2 regions of the Priestia sp. Y58 genome follow, and region 2 is predicted to be linked to the other one. Evidence: a T-box and tRNA genes for the amino acid it is inferred to sense, from the RefSeq annotation. Region 2 holds a T-box; the other holds one or more tRNA genes.
The links. The T-box of region 2 lies ahead of thrS (threonine--tRNA ligase). A T-box ahead of a tRNA ligase gene usually reads a tRNA of that ligase, here a tRNA-Thr.

Region 1 (7,658 bases), on a different contig from region 2:
GCGCTTGACACTGTAGCTTATAATTTCATGCGGATCGGTACTTGTGCCGTTAACCATAAAATTATAGTGAAAGTTGCGATGAAGCATGCCAAGAAACATAATTGCGCAATCTAGCAGGTACGGTTTTTTTTCTTCTCCAAATAAATCAATGAACCGTTTGTAGAACCAGTTTACTTCAATAAACTGGGTTTTTTTTATGTATGCTTTTAAATCAGGGTCATTGGAAACAAATACTTCTTCAAGTAATGTAAAAAATTTATGTTTGTGATGGTTTTTCATCTGTGCATCAATTTGTTTAACAAATATATCTACATCGTTCAGACTTTTACCAACCAGCAGCTGATTCCGCTCTTGTTCAATGGTCGTATGAAGCCATGTGAAAACAGCGATTAATAATTCATTTTTTGAAGAAAAATAGTTGTAGAATGTTCCTTTTGAAATGCCGCTATAATCAATGATGTCTTGAATAGAAGTAGCTTGAAATCCTTTTTCAACGAAGAGATGGTGTGCATTTTTTACAACTTGCTGTTTTCGGTTATTCATTATTATCACCTAAATATAAAATTAGACTCATGGTCCAACTTTATGATACATGATTTAAAGCGTTTACACAAATGTTCTTTTTGAAGCGAATTATGATATTGCGTATATGTATTGATATAAAAGGACTGTACCGTTAAAAAAAGCTCAGTAAATAAAGAAAATTAACGCAGGATTTTTCACTTGCATAAATTGAACTCACAGTATAATATACTCTATGTAGAACATGTGTCTAAAAAAATGAACTTAAAGTATAAGGGGGTACAATAATGAGTCAATCGATAAATCAAATGGAAAAGCCGCCTTATGGCATAATTGCTATTTTGTTAATAGGCGCTTTTATCTCATTGTTGAATGAAACGTTATTAAATGTTGCGCTTCCGTCTATTATGAAAGACTTAGATGTGACAACGTCAACCGTCCAGTGGCTTTCTACTGGTTATATGTTAGTGAATGGTATTATGATTCCAACTACCGCTTTTTTAATTCAGCGCTATTCTGTGAGAGGCTTATTTTTAACGGCGATGACTTTATTTACAGCAGGAACAATACTTGCCGGTGCTTCGTCCGTCTTTTCGGTCTTGTTAACCGCTCGTATTATTCAAGCATCAGGCGCAGCCATTATGATGCCGCTTTTAATGAACGTATTGCTCACAAGTTTTCCATTAGAAAAACGCGGAGCTGCGATGGGGATTTTCGGTTTAGTTATGATTTTTGCTCCGGCAATTGGTCCTACCTTATCAGGGTGGCTAATTGAACACTATGAGTGGAGAATGCTGTTCCACCTTGTTACGCCAATTGCAGCAATTGTGTTAATAGGCGCTTTCTTCCTATTAAAAGACAAAAAAGAAAAAGTGGAAATCAATTTGGATTTCCTATCACTTGTGTTATCTACAATTGGATTTGGAGGACTTCTATACGGATTTAGCTCAGCAGGGGATAAAGGCTGGGATTCTGTGGAAGTATACGGCACCATTATCGTAGGAGCTGTGTCTCTGATTTTATTTATTACGCGTCAGTTCAAGCTGAAAACACCTATGCTTGAATTTCGCATTTTTAAATATCCAATGTTTGCTTTATCATCAACGATTTCAATGGTGATCACAATGGCATTATTCTCAGCCATGCTGCTAATGCCAATTTATGTTCAAACGGTACGAGGCATTTCTCCGCTTCATTCAGGATTACTAATGCTTCCAGGTGCGCTATTAATGGGTGTGATGTCACCGATTACCGGAAAATTATTTGATAAATTCGGAGCGCGTGCACTGGCTGTAACGGGTCTGACGATTACAGCCGTTACGACGTATTTCTTCAGTAACTTAGAGCTTGATACGACGTATACAACGCTCATTACGCTTTACACGCTTCGCATGTTCGGAATGTCCATGGTGATGATGCCGGTTATGACAAACGGATTAAATCAGCTGCCGCAGCGCTTTAATCCGCATGGTACTGCCATGAACAATACGCTTCAACAAGTATCAGGAGCTATTGGTTCGGCTCTATTAGTAACGGTGATGTCAAACCGTACAGCTACGCATGCAAAAGAGCTCGCTCAAGATGCAATGAGCGGAGCAGGAGCAGCGAATGCAACCGCAGCCGGAGCAGCTCAAATGAAAGAACAGATTGGGATGCAGGCAATGGTACAAGGGATTAACGATGCGTTTGCTGTCTCAGTAGTACTAGTGGTAGTTGCCTTAATTCTTTCATTGTTTATGAAACGCGCAACGCCGGCAAGTGAAGATGAAGTGATAAAGGAAAAAGCAGGACGCGAGCAATTTGCTAAATGAAAAAAAATCCCCGCTGAGACAGCGGGGATTTTTTTAGCTTGTATATCTAAAGCTTAAGCCCATTTTCTTTAATAATTTCCGGTAGCCGATGGACGTTTGATCAGCCATAATATGCGCTTCCATCTGCAGGTCTAAAGGCAAGTCTTCAGGTTTTTGGTTTTCAACCATTTCACGGTCTTCGTCAAAGACGCGAAGGTTAAAGTCATACACACCTTCAACGGGAGAATCTTTGTCAAAGTTTCGAGCAATTGGTGCGAATAAACGTGTTTCGCGGGCTGAAATAGGAGAGACTGCATTCATAATCCACAGCTCTGCGCCTTCTGGGAAGTATACTTTTAGCGTAGCTGCAAACGGCGGATAAACATCAAAGACGCGAAGCCATTTAAAATCAGGTGGATTTAAATGCTGCTGTTCTTTGGAATAATTGCTCATGGTGCTCGTATATTCTACATGAAGCCCATACTCTGTATCGCTTACTTTATATTTAGGCACAAAGGCGTTGTTTCGATCACCAAATGTGTCCGTGTGAACCCAAGCAAAATGAGCTACGTCTAAAAAGCCTTCCATTTGACGACCGGCCGAACCCATGATATCAAAGCTCGGACAAACAATTTGCTGAAAATCAGGGTCCTCCCACGCATCGAAGTAAGGCAGGTTATCTTGTTCTCCTGTCAGGGAAGTCCACACTAATCCAAATCGTTCAATAACTGGATAGACGGCCATACACAGGCGGGGAGAAATGTTGGCATCAGGGTGAGCTGGAATCGATGTGCATGCGCCGTCCGTTGCATAGCGGAAGCCGTGGTAAGGACAGACAATTTCATCATCTTCCACCCAGCCCATGCTAAGGGGGGTGCCTCGGTGAACGCATAAATCACGAGCCGCTACTACTTTGTGTGTGGTACGGTATAGAACTAGATTTACATCTAGCAGTTTTACGGACGTTGGTTTCTCTGTTACATCACTGCAGCGTGCGACGGGGTACCAATACTTAGCGAGCGTCGTCCAATCTTCCAGGCTGAACGTGCAGTCTCTTGGGTAGGGAGTTGCCGTTTTTGATTTGGTCATGGTTGGTTGTTGTTCCATCTATTTTCTTCCCTTCTTTTGTAAGCTCTTTTACTAAGGGTAATATAAAAAAAGAAAATTCACACAATTTATGTAAGGAGTTCTAACATAAAATATGGAACTTTGTAGAAAGTGCGAATTTCAGAAGACGCAAATTAGAGAATATACTAATAAAAAAATTTAAAAAAGCGCTTCCTAAATGAATTTAAACGTGATATAATTTTCCAAGACGCTGGTGTAGCTCAGTAGGTAGAGCACTTGCATGGTAAGCAAGAGGTCGCAGGTTCGATCCCTGTCGCTAGCATACTAAAAAACCTTCTTTCTTGTTGAAAGAAGGTTTTTTTATCTGTGTTGGCTTTAAAATTCTTCTCCGAATTATTCTTCCCCGCCTTGTGAAAATTTTAACAGTTTGATAGCCTTATTAGGACGCTGTGAGAAAACATGTGTATCTTTTTCACTATGTCTTATGAATCATATTCAGAAATAATCTTAAAAGAATGTTTATTGCCTCTAAGTATTGGGTACACGAAACTGGGGGGGTTAAATTTCAACAGGGAGTGTGAACGGTAATTTGATTACGTTTAAGAATGTGTCAAAGCAATATCCAGACGGTACGACCGCCGTGAAAAATATTAATCTAGAAATTAACGAAGGAGAGTTTTTCGTTTTAATTGGTCCGAGTGGGTGTGGGAAAACAACCACCTTAAAAATGATTAACCGTCTTCATGATATTACCGAAGGAGAACTATACATAAAAGATAAGCTCGTATCGGACCACAACATACATGAGCTACGCTGGAACATTGGTTATGTCTTGCAGCAGATTGCTCTTTTTCCTCATATGACCATCGCTGAAAATATAGCTATTGTACCCGAGATGAAGCATTGGAAGAAAAACAAAATCAAAACGCGCATTGATGAACTGCTTACCTTGGTAGGACTAGACCCAAAGCAGTATCGAAATCGAAAGCCGTCTGAGCTCTCAGGTGGCCAGCAGCAACGTGTAGGTGTAGCACGTGCCCTCGCAGCTGATCCCCCCGTTATTTTAATGGACGAACCCTTTAGTGCCCTCGATCCGTTAAGCCGCGAACAGCTTCAGCAAGATGTTATTAGCTTAAAAGAAAAAATCAAAAAAACATTTGTGTTTGTTACGCACGATATGAGCGAAGCGATGACGCTTGGAGATCGTATCTGCCTAATGAAAGACGGGGAAATTGTTCAAGTTGGAACCCCGGAGGAATTCATTCAAAAGCCTAAGAATGAATTTGTAAAAACGTTTATTGGAAATCAAGGAAATGCTTTATTTGAGACATTGGATATGTTTCTCAAAGAAAGTGAACAGCCAGACGTAGAACCTACTGAAGAGCTAGCTTCAACCGCTACTGTTCAGCAGGCAATGGACGCCCTTTACGACCATGAAGCAATAGCCGTGAAAAAAGGGAGCAAACGCATTGGCGTTGTAACGCGCAAAACTCTATTAGCGTTTCTTTCTGATAAGACGAAAGAAGGAGGAACGCTGTAATGAATGCACTAAGCACATTACTAGATCAACGAGGAGACGCACTGTTTCAAGCTCTTCTTGAACACATTCAAATTTCAGTACTGGCCCTTGTTATCGCCGTATTAATTTCAGTGCCGCTCGGACTGTACTTAACGAGACATGACCGCATTGCTGAACCGATCATTGGCGTAACAGCCGTACTGCAAACCATTCCTTCACTCGCTTTATTAGGATTACTGATTCCTCTTGTCGGAATTGGAACCTTTCCCGCGGTTATTGCACTGTTTTTATATTCGCTTCTTCCTATTGTACGAAATACATATACCGGAATTAAAGAAGTGGACCCATCTTTAATTGAAGCATCCAAAGCCATGGGGATGAACTCGTGGAGACGATTAATTAAAGTAGAACTTCCTCTAGCGCTTCCTGTCATTATGGCCGGGATTCGCACAGCGATGGTACTCATTATTGGTACAGCGACAATCGTGGCTCTTATCGGAGCGGGCGGACTCGGAAGCTTAATTTTGCTTGGTATTGACCGAAGCGATAATAGTTTGATTTTATTAGGAGCCATTCCAGCAGCATTATTAGCGCTTATTTTTGATGGAATTTTGCGAACGATTGAACACTCAGCTAAAAAAGGGTCCAAAAAACGCTCGTTTATTATGATCATCGTATTAATACTCATTCTTGTTTCTCCGTTTGCAGCTATGAGCGCAACAAAACCAGACCTTGTTATCGGAGGTAAAATTGGTGCAGAACAAGATATTTTAATTAATATGTACAAAGAATTAATTGAAGATCAAACCGATATGAAAGTAAATCTTCGATCGTCGCTTGGAAAAACAGTATTTGTATTTGAGGCTCTGCGTAACAAGGAAATTGATTTGTACCCTGAATATACGGGTACAGCCATTGTGACGCATCTAAAGGAACAGCCGGACAGCAAAGATGAAACAGAGGTGTACAAGCAGGCAAAAGAAGGATTTCAAAAGAAATTCGGCATTGTCTATTTAGATCCAATGAAGTTTAACAACACGTACACATTGACCGTAACAAAAGAATTTGCAAAAGAAAATAATCTAACTACCGTTTCAGATTTGGCAAATGCAACAGATAAAGTAAAAGCAGGGTTTACGCTGGAGTTTAAAGATCGTGAAGACGGCTATGTAGGCATTCAAAAAGAATATGGTCTTACCTTCCCGAATATTAAAACGATGGAGCCGAAGCTTCGCTATCGCGCTGTAGAAAAAGGCGATATTAATATGCTGGATGCTTACGCAACAGATCCTGAAATCAAACAGTTTGGTTTGAAAGTCTTAAAAGACGATCAGCAGTTCTTCCCTCCGTATCAAGGAGCGCCTGTGCTTCGTGAAGATACGCTAAAAGAGCATCCTGAACTGAAAAAAATCTTAAATCAACTGGGCGGTAAAATCAGTGATGACGAAATGCGTGAAATGAACTATCAAGTAAATGCAAAAGGAAAAACAGCTGAAGAAGTTGCTCATCAATTCTTAGTGAAAAAAGGATTAATTAAAGAGTAAAAACGAAGAAAAAAGCTAGGACAACAGTATGTTAGTTGAAAAAAGATCCGAATGATGAATCGTTCGGATCTTTTTATTTTAGTTGGTTCTAGCAGTTGATTCATACTCGATTATTTACTCCATTCGTCCGTCTTTAGATTGGCGTGATTTTGTTAGGTCTCAATCTCTTTTTTATGCGAGAGAAGCATTAATGAAAATGAGGCCTTATGAACAAGCTAAAGGTACCGAATTTGTTTTCTGATGGAAGGGAGGCGCTTTTATGAATTCATTTTTTACGTGTCATCCTGCACAACATTCCTTTCAGCTTTTTTCAGTTGAACATCTTGTAACTTTAGCTATTATCGTGATCATAGGAGCATTTATTTTTTTGTGTCGAAAGCAGCTGCGAAAAAAGAGGTTTGTGTTCGTTTTGATTTCACTCGTTCTAATTACTTCAGAAACGGCCTACCAGGCTTGGGAAATCGTATGTCATCAGTGGTCTGCTGAAACTTCCTTGCCTCTTCAGCTCAGTGACATAGTCGTGCTGCTGGCTGCTGTTATGCTGATAACCAAAAGCAGGTTTCTTTTTTATTTTGTGTACTTCGCAGGAATCAGCAGCTCTGTTCAAGCGATGATTACCCCAGACCTTGGCGGCTATGCGTATGCCCAGTTTCGCTATGTGCAGTTTTATGTATCGCATGGCGGTGTGGTACTTGCTTGCTGTATGCTAATTGCTGTCTGCAGATATGAGCCGACGTTTCGTTCTTTGTGGGTAAGCGTAGTATTTGTTAATCTGTACGGAGGTTTTATCTATGTCATGAATCGTTTACTCGGGGCGAATTATTTATACATGATGAAAAAGCCAGAGCACGCTTCCTTGCTGGATGTTCTTGGACCTCATCCTTGGTATTTAGTATGGATTGAAGGAATCATGATTTTTAGCTTTCTTGTCCTTTATCTGCCGTTTTGGGTACATAAAAAAATTGAAAATGATAAAAGCAAAGTCAATTTTATTGAAGCAGAATGATAATACTGGTAGTTTATAAGTGTAAACTAACTCGGATTTTCTGAAGGAAAAGGAAAGAATGACTGAACAAGCCGTGAGAGGCAAGCGTAAAAAATAGAAAAGAAAAAAGTAAGCACAGACATCAGAAGGAGAGTATCAAAATGAAAACACTGGTTATTTTAGCGCATCCAAACTTAGCATCTTCTCGTATTAATAAAGCGTGGGCAGAG
Region 2 (7,658 bases):
ATTTCAATCAAATATTTTAATTCACTCTTCTAGGCTAGGTCAGCGAATGGTGGTTAACACCTTAAAGAGCGGGCAGTTAGCCGAAATTTCAGCTAACTATATAAGAACTCATTATAAACAAAAACATGACTATTTAAAAAATCTTTTAACTACACGTATGCCGGATGATATTCCTTGGTATTTGCACAAAGCGGAAGGTTCGTTATTTGGTTGGCTTTGGTTAGAAGGTTTGCCTTTCAGTGATAGCGATCTATACAATAAATTAAAAGCAGAAAACTTGATTGTAGTACCAGGCGGATCATTCTTTCACAGCAGCCAATCTTCTTCTCACAACCGGGAGTGTATTCGTATAAGTCTTACTGCTACAGATGAGGAGTTAAAGAAAGGAATTGATATTCTTTCTTCAGTAGTTAAGGAAATATACAGTTCAAACTTTATATTTCAAACAGAAAAAATATAATTTCTTTAAGGTTTAGAGGTGCAACTCATACGTAATCATAAAGGATTCTTTATAAGCTAAAGATTGTTTAAAGAAGACAATAACATCCAATTTCTTTTGGAATTGGATAATTTTTTGCAATGAAAGACTCCTATATTTCTGCTAGCATATGAACCACGTCAAGAAATAGCAAGGAGGCTTTTTATTTTTATGATAAAGAAACTAGTAATCGCTATAGCGATGCTTATCCCAAGTTTTGGTGCAGGTTACTCAGCATTTGCTGCAGCGCCCGCTCATGAACAGCACGTTCAAGTAAATAAAAATGATAAAGAATTATTAGCCCGTCTCGTATCAGCCGAAGCCAAAGGAGAGCCTTATGCAGGCAAAGTAGCCGTGGCGACAGTTGTATTAAATAGAGTCGACAGCAGCAAATTCCCAGACACTGTAAAAGGCGTTATTTATCAAAAAGGTCAGTATAGTCCGGTCAACAACGGTCAAATTAATAAACCTGCAGACAAAGATTCAAAAAAAGCTGTAGAAGAAGCAATTAACTTCCAAGGTCAAGGAAAAGGTTCATTATTCTTCTTTAATCCTGATAAAACGGGAGATCAATGGCTGCGCCAAAAGCAGGAAACAATTAAAATAGGAAATCATGTATTTGCAAAATAATAAAAAAGCTAATGCCTAGCTACGCGCTGTCATTAGCTTTTTTAGTTATGTACATAAAATACACAGTAGAACAACCTTTAAAATTAGAATTTCATGGTAAAATATAAGAAGTCATTCATAATTAAAAATATGAGGTGATAACGTGAAAGAGAATATGATGTTTGCTTGGATAGCTTCATGGTGAGCTCTTGTCGGTCAGCTCGTTTTTTTTATGGGAGTAGCGCTTTTTACAGGGGATTGGCGCTACATGATGTGAAGTTTTACGATAAGTATAATTGTAGGTATACCTAGTATCATTGGCACCTATAAACGAAATCAGCAGCTAAAAGCATACAAAAAATAAGGAATATCGTATTGAAACGAGCTATGAAAGACTTAGAGAAATCCTCCAAGTCTTTTTTTGTTTGGTTATAAAAAGACATGAACCGTACTCCGTTCTTCTAAAAAAAGTGCTTTTTACATAGTTTATCAATACAGAAAATTTGATAAACACGCGGAGGAGTAAACATGCAGAAACAGCCTAATTTTTTGTTAATTATCGTGGACGAGGAGCGATTTCCACCCTTATATGAAAGTAAAGAACTAAAAAAGTGGAGAAAAAAACATTTAAAAGCACATGAATTTTTAAAACAGCATGGAATGGAGTTTACTCGTCACTACGTCGGTTCTACAGCCTGTTCACCAAGTCGAGCTACATTGTTTACAGGACAATACCCTTCCTTGCACGGAGTTTCGCAAACGCAAGGTATCGCAAAGAAGTCACAAGATCCTGATATGTTTTGGCTGCAGCCTAATACCGTCCCAACGATGGGAGATTATTTTAAGCAGGCTGGGTACCAAACCTTTTATAAAGGAAAATGGCATATTTCTGATGAGAACATCTTAATTCCAGGAACACATAACGTTTTTTCTAGCTATCAGATGCAAACAGGAATACCGGATCCAGAAAAAGAGCGTCTCTATCAACGGGCTAATAAGCTTGAAAAGTTTGGTTTTTCAGAGTGGATTGGTCCAGAGCCGGAAGGGAGAAATCCGCACAATTCTGGTTCATCTGCGGCCATTGGAGTGAGCGGACGAGACGAAATATATGCAGAGGAAATCATAGAGCTTATCCAACGATTAGAATATCAAAAGACTGCGCAGCCTTGGCTCATGGTAGCTTCGTTTGTGAACCCGCATGACATTGCGCTGTTCGGAGCGATTACCAAACACCTTCCTATGTTTCAGTTTTCTATTGACGAGACAACTCCGGACATCGAGCCGCCACCTACCATTAGAGAATCTTTACAAACAAAGCCTAGCGCTCAAAGCAGCTATAAATACATCTACCCAAAAGCGCTGCAGCCGACGCCAAATTCTAGCTTCTACCGGCGCTTATATTATCAGCTTCAAAAAAATGTTGATAAACAAATTTTAAAAGTTCTTCGGACCATCGAACAATCTTCGTTCTATGAAAATACCATTATTATTTTTACGTCTGATCACGGTGATTTGCTTGGGGCTCACGGAGGACTACATCAAAAATGGTACAACATGTATGAAGAATCTATTCATGTGCCGTTTCTCATTCACAACAAGCATTTGTTTCCTAGCTATCAACGTACAGACCTGTTGACTAGTCACGTTGACTTGATCCCGACAATGCTTAGTTTAGCTAATATAGATGCTTCCGCTATTCAAAAGCAACTACAAAAAAGTCATACGGAAGTACATCCATTTGTTGGGCGAGACCTGTCAGGTATACTTCGAGGAGAAACGTGTGCTGAGCAAGAGGAAACAGCGATTTTCTTCATGACGGATGATGACCCGACAAAAGGACTTCACCAAACAAATTTTTTAGGAGAAAGCTACCCGTCAGTTGTTCAGCCTAATCACATTCAAGCGGTCATTGTCGAGTTTTCGTCAGCGGCAGGAAAGGAAGTTTGGAAATACGCTCGCTATCATGATAATCTGCAATTTTGGTCAGCAGCTGACGAAAAAGATGAATTCATTCACGGAGAGCAATATGAAGGTTATCCTGTAAGTTTTACTACCCTTAAAACAACCCGTGTTCCTGATCAAATTGAAATGTACAATTTGACCAAGGATCCGTTAGAAACAGTAAATCTGGCTCACCCGTATTTTTCGACAAATAAAACAAGGGAAATTCAGCGCCAGCTTAATGTTATTCTTAAAGAACAAGTCAGGAAAAAACGGATTTTTCCGCAAAGTGGAAGCATGCATGATGAGCTTCCGTCTAAAGATAGATAAAAAATAGTTTCTACGGATTGAAGTCAAACATTTGGGTAAGCATAAAAAGGTGTATTTAATATTTTAGTATATAAATAAAAAAACCTGATGACGCTTGTGATGTGTTAATTGTTCTGGTTTGGGATAGTATTGGTTTCACTTCGTTAATTCTGCTTAGATAAAACAAATAAGGACTTATAGCATCTTTCTTTTTCGCCTTTATTGTTATGAAAATAAGAATGAAATGTAGTCATTAATAGTATAATAAAAAACTTTTTAAGTCCGTATATTCTTAAGTAACTTTTCAAAAATTTAAGCGTAAAATAATTCTATACCATTAAAAAATAAAAAATTACTTCTTGACTTTTGTTAAATTTATACACTATAATCGCTTTTAACAACTAATAAACAGTATTTGGCAATGAAAAGGACACGAATTAGATGCTGTTTTCTTCGCAGAGAATAGGGTCACTGGCTGAGAGCCCTTAAGAAATCATCTAATTTACCACCTTAGAGCTATTGCAGAGAACGTGCATAACTGAAACTGCAATCGGTAAAACCGTTATCTTTTTTGAGCGTGAAATACGTATAAGTATCTCACGGAATTAGGGTGGTACCACGGCCGCATTCGTCCCTTCACTAGGGATGAGTGCGGCTTTTTATGTAGAAAAAATGAATATACAAGCAATGAAAAGGACATGAATCATTTTTGGATTTTCTTTACAGAGAGTAGGGTCACTGGCTGAGAACCCTTAGAAAACGAAATGAATTTACCACCTTGGAGCTGCGGCGGGGAATGTGTATACACTGAAACCGCAACCGGTAAAACCGTTATCTTTTTAAGCGTAAAATACGTATGGGTATTTTACGGAATTAGGGTGGTACCACGGCCGCATTCGTCCCTTTACTAGGGATGAGTGCGGCTTTTTTGTTGAATAAAAACATATTGGAGGAATGAACATGTCAAAACAAGTGGAAGCAGAAAAGCGAAATCATCAAAAGTTAGGTCAAGAACTGGAGCTGTTTATGTCGATGGAAGAAGCTCCTGGTATGCCGTTTTTCTTACCTAACGGAATGATTATTCGAAATGAGTTAGAAAACTACTGGAAACAAAAGCATTATAAAGCAGGCTATCAAGAAATAAAAACACCCATCATGATGAAACAGGAGCTCTGGGAACAATCAGGACACTGGGAGCACTATCATGAGAATATGTATTTTTCAAATGTTGACAAACAAAACTATGCGATCAAACCGATGAATTGTCCGGGAGCCATTTTATTGTTTAACAGCAAGCGAAGAAGCTACCGAGAACTTCCGATTCGATACGCAGAGCTTGGATTAGTTCATCGTCACGAGCTTTCTGGCTCTTTAAACGGATTGCTAAGAGTCCGTTCATTTACACAGGACGACGCTCATTTATTCGTAGAACTTAGTCAGATTGAAGCTGAGATTAGCCGCATTCTAGCGTTTATCCATGACTTTTACTCACATTTTGGCTTCGATTACAAAGTGGAGCTATCCACACGACCTGAAAAATTCATGGGAGATATTGAAACATGGAACCAAGCAGAAAAGTCGCTTCAATCTGTGTTAAGTGAAAAAGGCTTAGACTATCAGGTAAATGAAGGAGACGGAGCTTTTTATGGGCCGAAAATCGATTTTCATATTTTAGATTCCTTAGGTCGCAGCTGGCAGTGCGGCACAGTTCAGCTTGATTTCCTAATGCCGGAGAAGTTTGACTGTATGTATATTGGAGAAGACAATAAACCGCATCGTCCCGTAATGATTCACCGCGCTATATACGGTTCCGTTGAACGATTTATGGCCATCTTGATTGAACATTACGAAGGTCAATTTCCTCTTTGGTTAGCTCCTGTTCAACTCAAACTATTGCCTATTGCACCGCCGCATATGGAATATGCATATAAAGTGAAACACGAGCTGGAGTTAAAAGGGTATCGTGTTGAAGTAGATGATCGCATTGAAAAAATAGGGCTGAAAATTCGAGAAGCAGAAATGCTGAAAGTTCCTTATATGGCTGTGATAGGAGATAAAGAAGTGGAAAATGAATCGCTTGCTATGCGAAAGCACGGGAAGAAAAATATAGGAACAGTAAGTGTGGAAGAGGCAGCTGTACACTTGAATAAAGAAAAGAATTTAAACAGAGTTTATTGAAGCTATTTACCTTACTAAATAGAAAAATCCGATTTTTTAAGTCGGATAGTGATTCCCTTCATTTTGTCTCACACCAAAATGAAGGGAATATTGAACTAGAAGGGTATAAGATAATATATATCAGCAGTATAACTTTTGCCTTAGACAAACGCCGGTATTTTATAAAAAAATTTATCTTATTCTATTCGAATCGTTTGTACGAGATGAAGCTGAAGCCTCACCTGATGGTTTGTTCATGTTTTGCTGCTCTCGCTTCTTTTTAGAAGGAGAGTAAAAAAGAAATTTAAACATAAAGTATACTCCTAATGCTAGTAAAATACAGCCAATAAGTAAGTTAAACATCTTTCTCCGCCCTTCATACACTTCAGTTTTCATCATTATAACACCCGTTAAGGTAAAACATTCATCATTCTGTAAATAATCCCTATGTCAGGAATTTATATTTGAAGATAGCTAGTAAAAAAGTTATCTAAAAACATATAAAATTATTTTTTAGAATATTATTTTTATTCAAACTTATTATACGTAAGCACAATGATAATCTCTTTATTTAGTTTATAAATCCAAAATAGAGCAATACTAAGAAATCGCTTACAAAAACTCTTGAAATATATATAATGATATTAGTATACTAATAGACAAGTTAGTAATTATTTCTATATAATTACTTCTGTATCTGAAGTGAAAACGCGCAGCCAAATGGGAAAAGACGTCATTTTCAAGTTTTTTAATGGATGAGTGGCAACAGAGAGGAGAGAGTGCAATGGGAAAACTATTTAAAAAGAAGTCAATCGAGCAATTATTAGAACAAAGTCAAAACAAATCTCTAGTCAAAACATTAGGAGCATTCGATTTGACTCTTCTTGGTATTGGAGCCGTAATCGGAACGGGGGTTTTAGTATTAACAGGCTTAGTAGCTGCTAACGATGCGGGGCCAGCCGTTATTTTTTCTTTTATATTGGCTTCTATTGTATGCGGATTTGCAGCGCTGTGCTATGCGGAATTTGCTTCAACTATACCTGTATCTGGTAGCGTTTACACCTATACATACGCAACCATCGGTGAAGTGGTAGCGCACTTAATGGGATGGACGTTGCTTTCCGTCTATTTATTAACGATGTCAGCAGTAGCAAATGGATGGTCTTCTTATTTTAATAACTTTTTAGAAGGCTTTGGTTTTTCGCTGCCAAAAGAATTGATTACGATTCCTGCAAACGGAGGCCTAGTGAACCTTCCTGCTATTTGTATTACACTACTTATTACATGGCTGCTTTCAAGAGGAACAAAAGAAAGTAAAAAAGTGAATAACTTTATGGTGCTTGTTAAATTATTTATTATCCTTCTCTTTATTATTGTAGGGGCTTTTTATGTGAAACCGTCTAATTGGACTCCTTTTATGCCTTATGGAATTGAAGGTGTTGTGACAGGGGGAGCGGCCGTATTTTTTGCTTTTTTAGGTTTTGATGCCTTGTCTACATCAGCAGAAGAAGTAAAGAATCCGCAGCGCAATTTGCCAATTGGAATCATTAGCTCACTCGTGATCTGCACAATTATTTATGTAGCGGTATGCCTTGTTATGACTGGAGTTGTTTCGTACAAAGAACTGAATGTTCCAGAAGCAATGGCTTATGTTCTCCACTCAGTAGGACAAAATGCAGTGGCAGGAGTTATTGCTGCAGGAGCTGTCATTGGAATTATGGCTGTTATTTTCGCCTACATTTATGCAGCAACACGCATTTTATTCTCAATGAGCCGCGACGGCTTGCTGCCAAAAGCATTTGCTAAAACAAATGAGAAAACAGGAGTTCCGACTCTCTCCACTTGGCTAGTAGGAATTATCGGAGCGTTAATTTCAGGATTTATCGATCTAAAAGAACTTGCGAATTTAGCAAATATCGGAGCTCTTTTAACTTTCGGTATGGTGGGCGTCAGCATTATCATCTTACGCAAAACGCACCCAACTTTAAAACGTGGATTTACAATGCCGTTTGTCCCGGTTTTACCAATTTTATCTGTATTATCTTGTTTATTTTTAATGATTAATCTTCCTAAAACAACATGGCTATATTTTAGCATATGGATTGTGCTTGGTATATTTGTGTATATAGGTTATTCTCGTAAACACAGTCGATTAACAAGTAAA

Region 1: it encodes a tRNA-Thr, which carries the amino acid that the T-box ahead of thrS (threonine--tRNA ligase) is inferred to sense. The anticodon was not compared.

What each region holds. Positions count from the first base shown of each region.
Region 1 is NZ_JAKWFL010000001.1:137,792-145,449, reverse strand. It holds gene MMB68_RS00865 (TetR/AcrR family transcriptional regulator) at 1-543, opposite strand, end outside; gene MMB68_RS00860 (DHA2 family efflux MFS transporter permease subunit) at 810-2,333, shown strand; gene MMB68_RS00855 (aromatic ring-hydroxylating oxygenase subunit alpha) at 2,367-3,419, opposite strand; tRNA gene MMB68_RS00850 (tRNA-Thr) at 3,630-3,702, shown strand; gene MMB68_RS00845 (ABC transporter ATP-binding protein) at 3,970-4,920, shown strand; gene MMB68_RS00840 (ABC transporter permease/substrate-binding protein) at 4,920-6,443, shown strand; gene MMB68_RS00835 (YwaF family protein) at 6,703-7,449, shown strand; gene MMB68_RS00830 (NAD(P)H-dependent oxidoreductase) at 7,590-7,658, shown strand, end outside.
Region 2 is NZ_JAKWFL010000003.1:537,547-545,204, forward strand. It holds gene MMB68_RS12765 (valine--pyruvate transaminase) at 1-460, shown strand, start outside; gene MMB68_RS12770 (cell wall hydrolase) at 650-1,108, shown strand; gene MMB68_RS12775 (sulfatase family protein) at 1,616-3,358, shown strand; T-box leader at 3,750-3,976, shown strand; T-box leader at 4,016-4,244, shown strand; gene thrS (threonine--tRNA ligase) at 4,298-5,515, shown strand; gene MMB68_RS12785 (hypothetical protein) at 5,687-5,893, opposite strand; gene MMB68_RS12790 (amino acid permease) at 6,279-7,658, shown strand, end outside.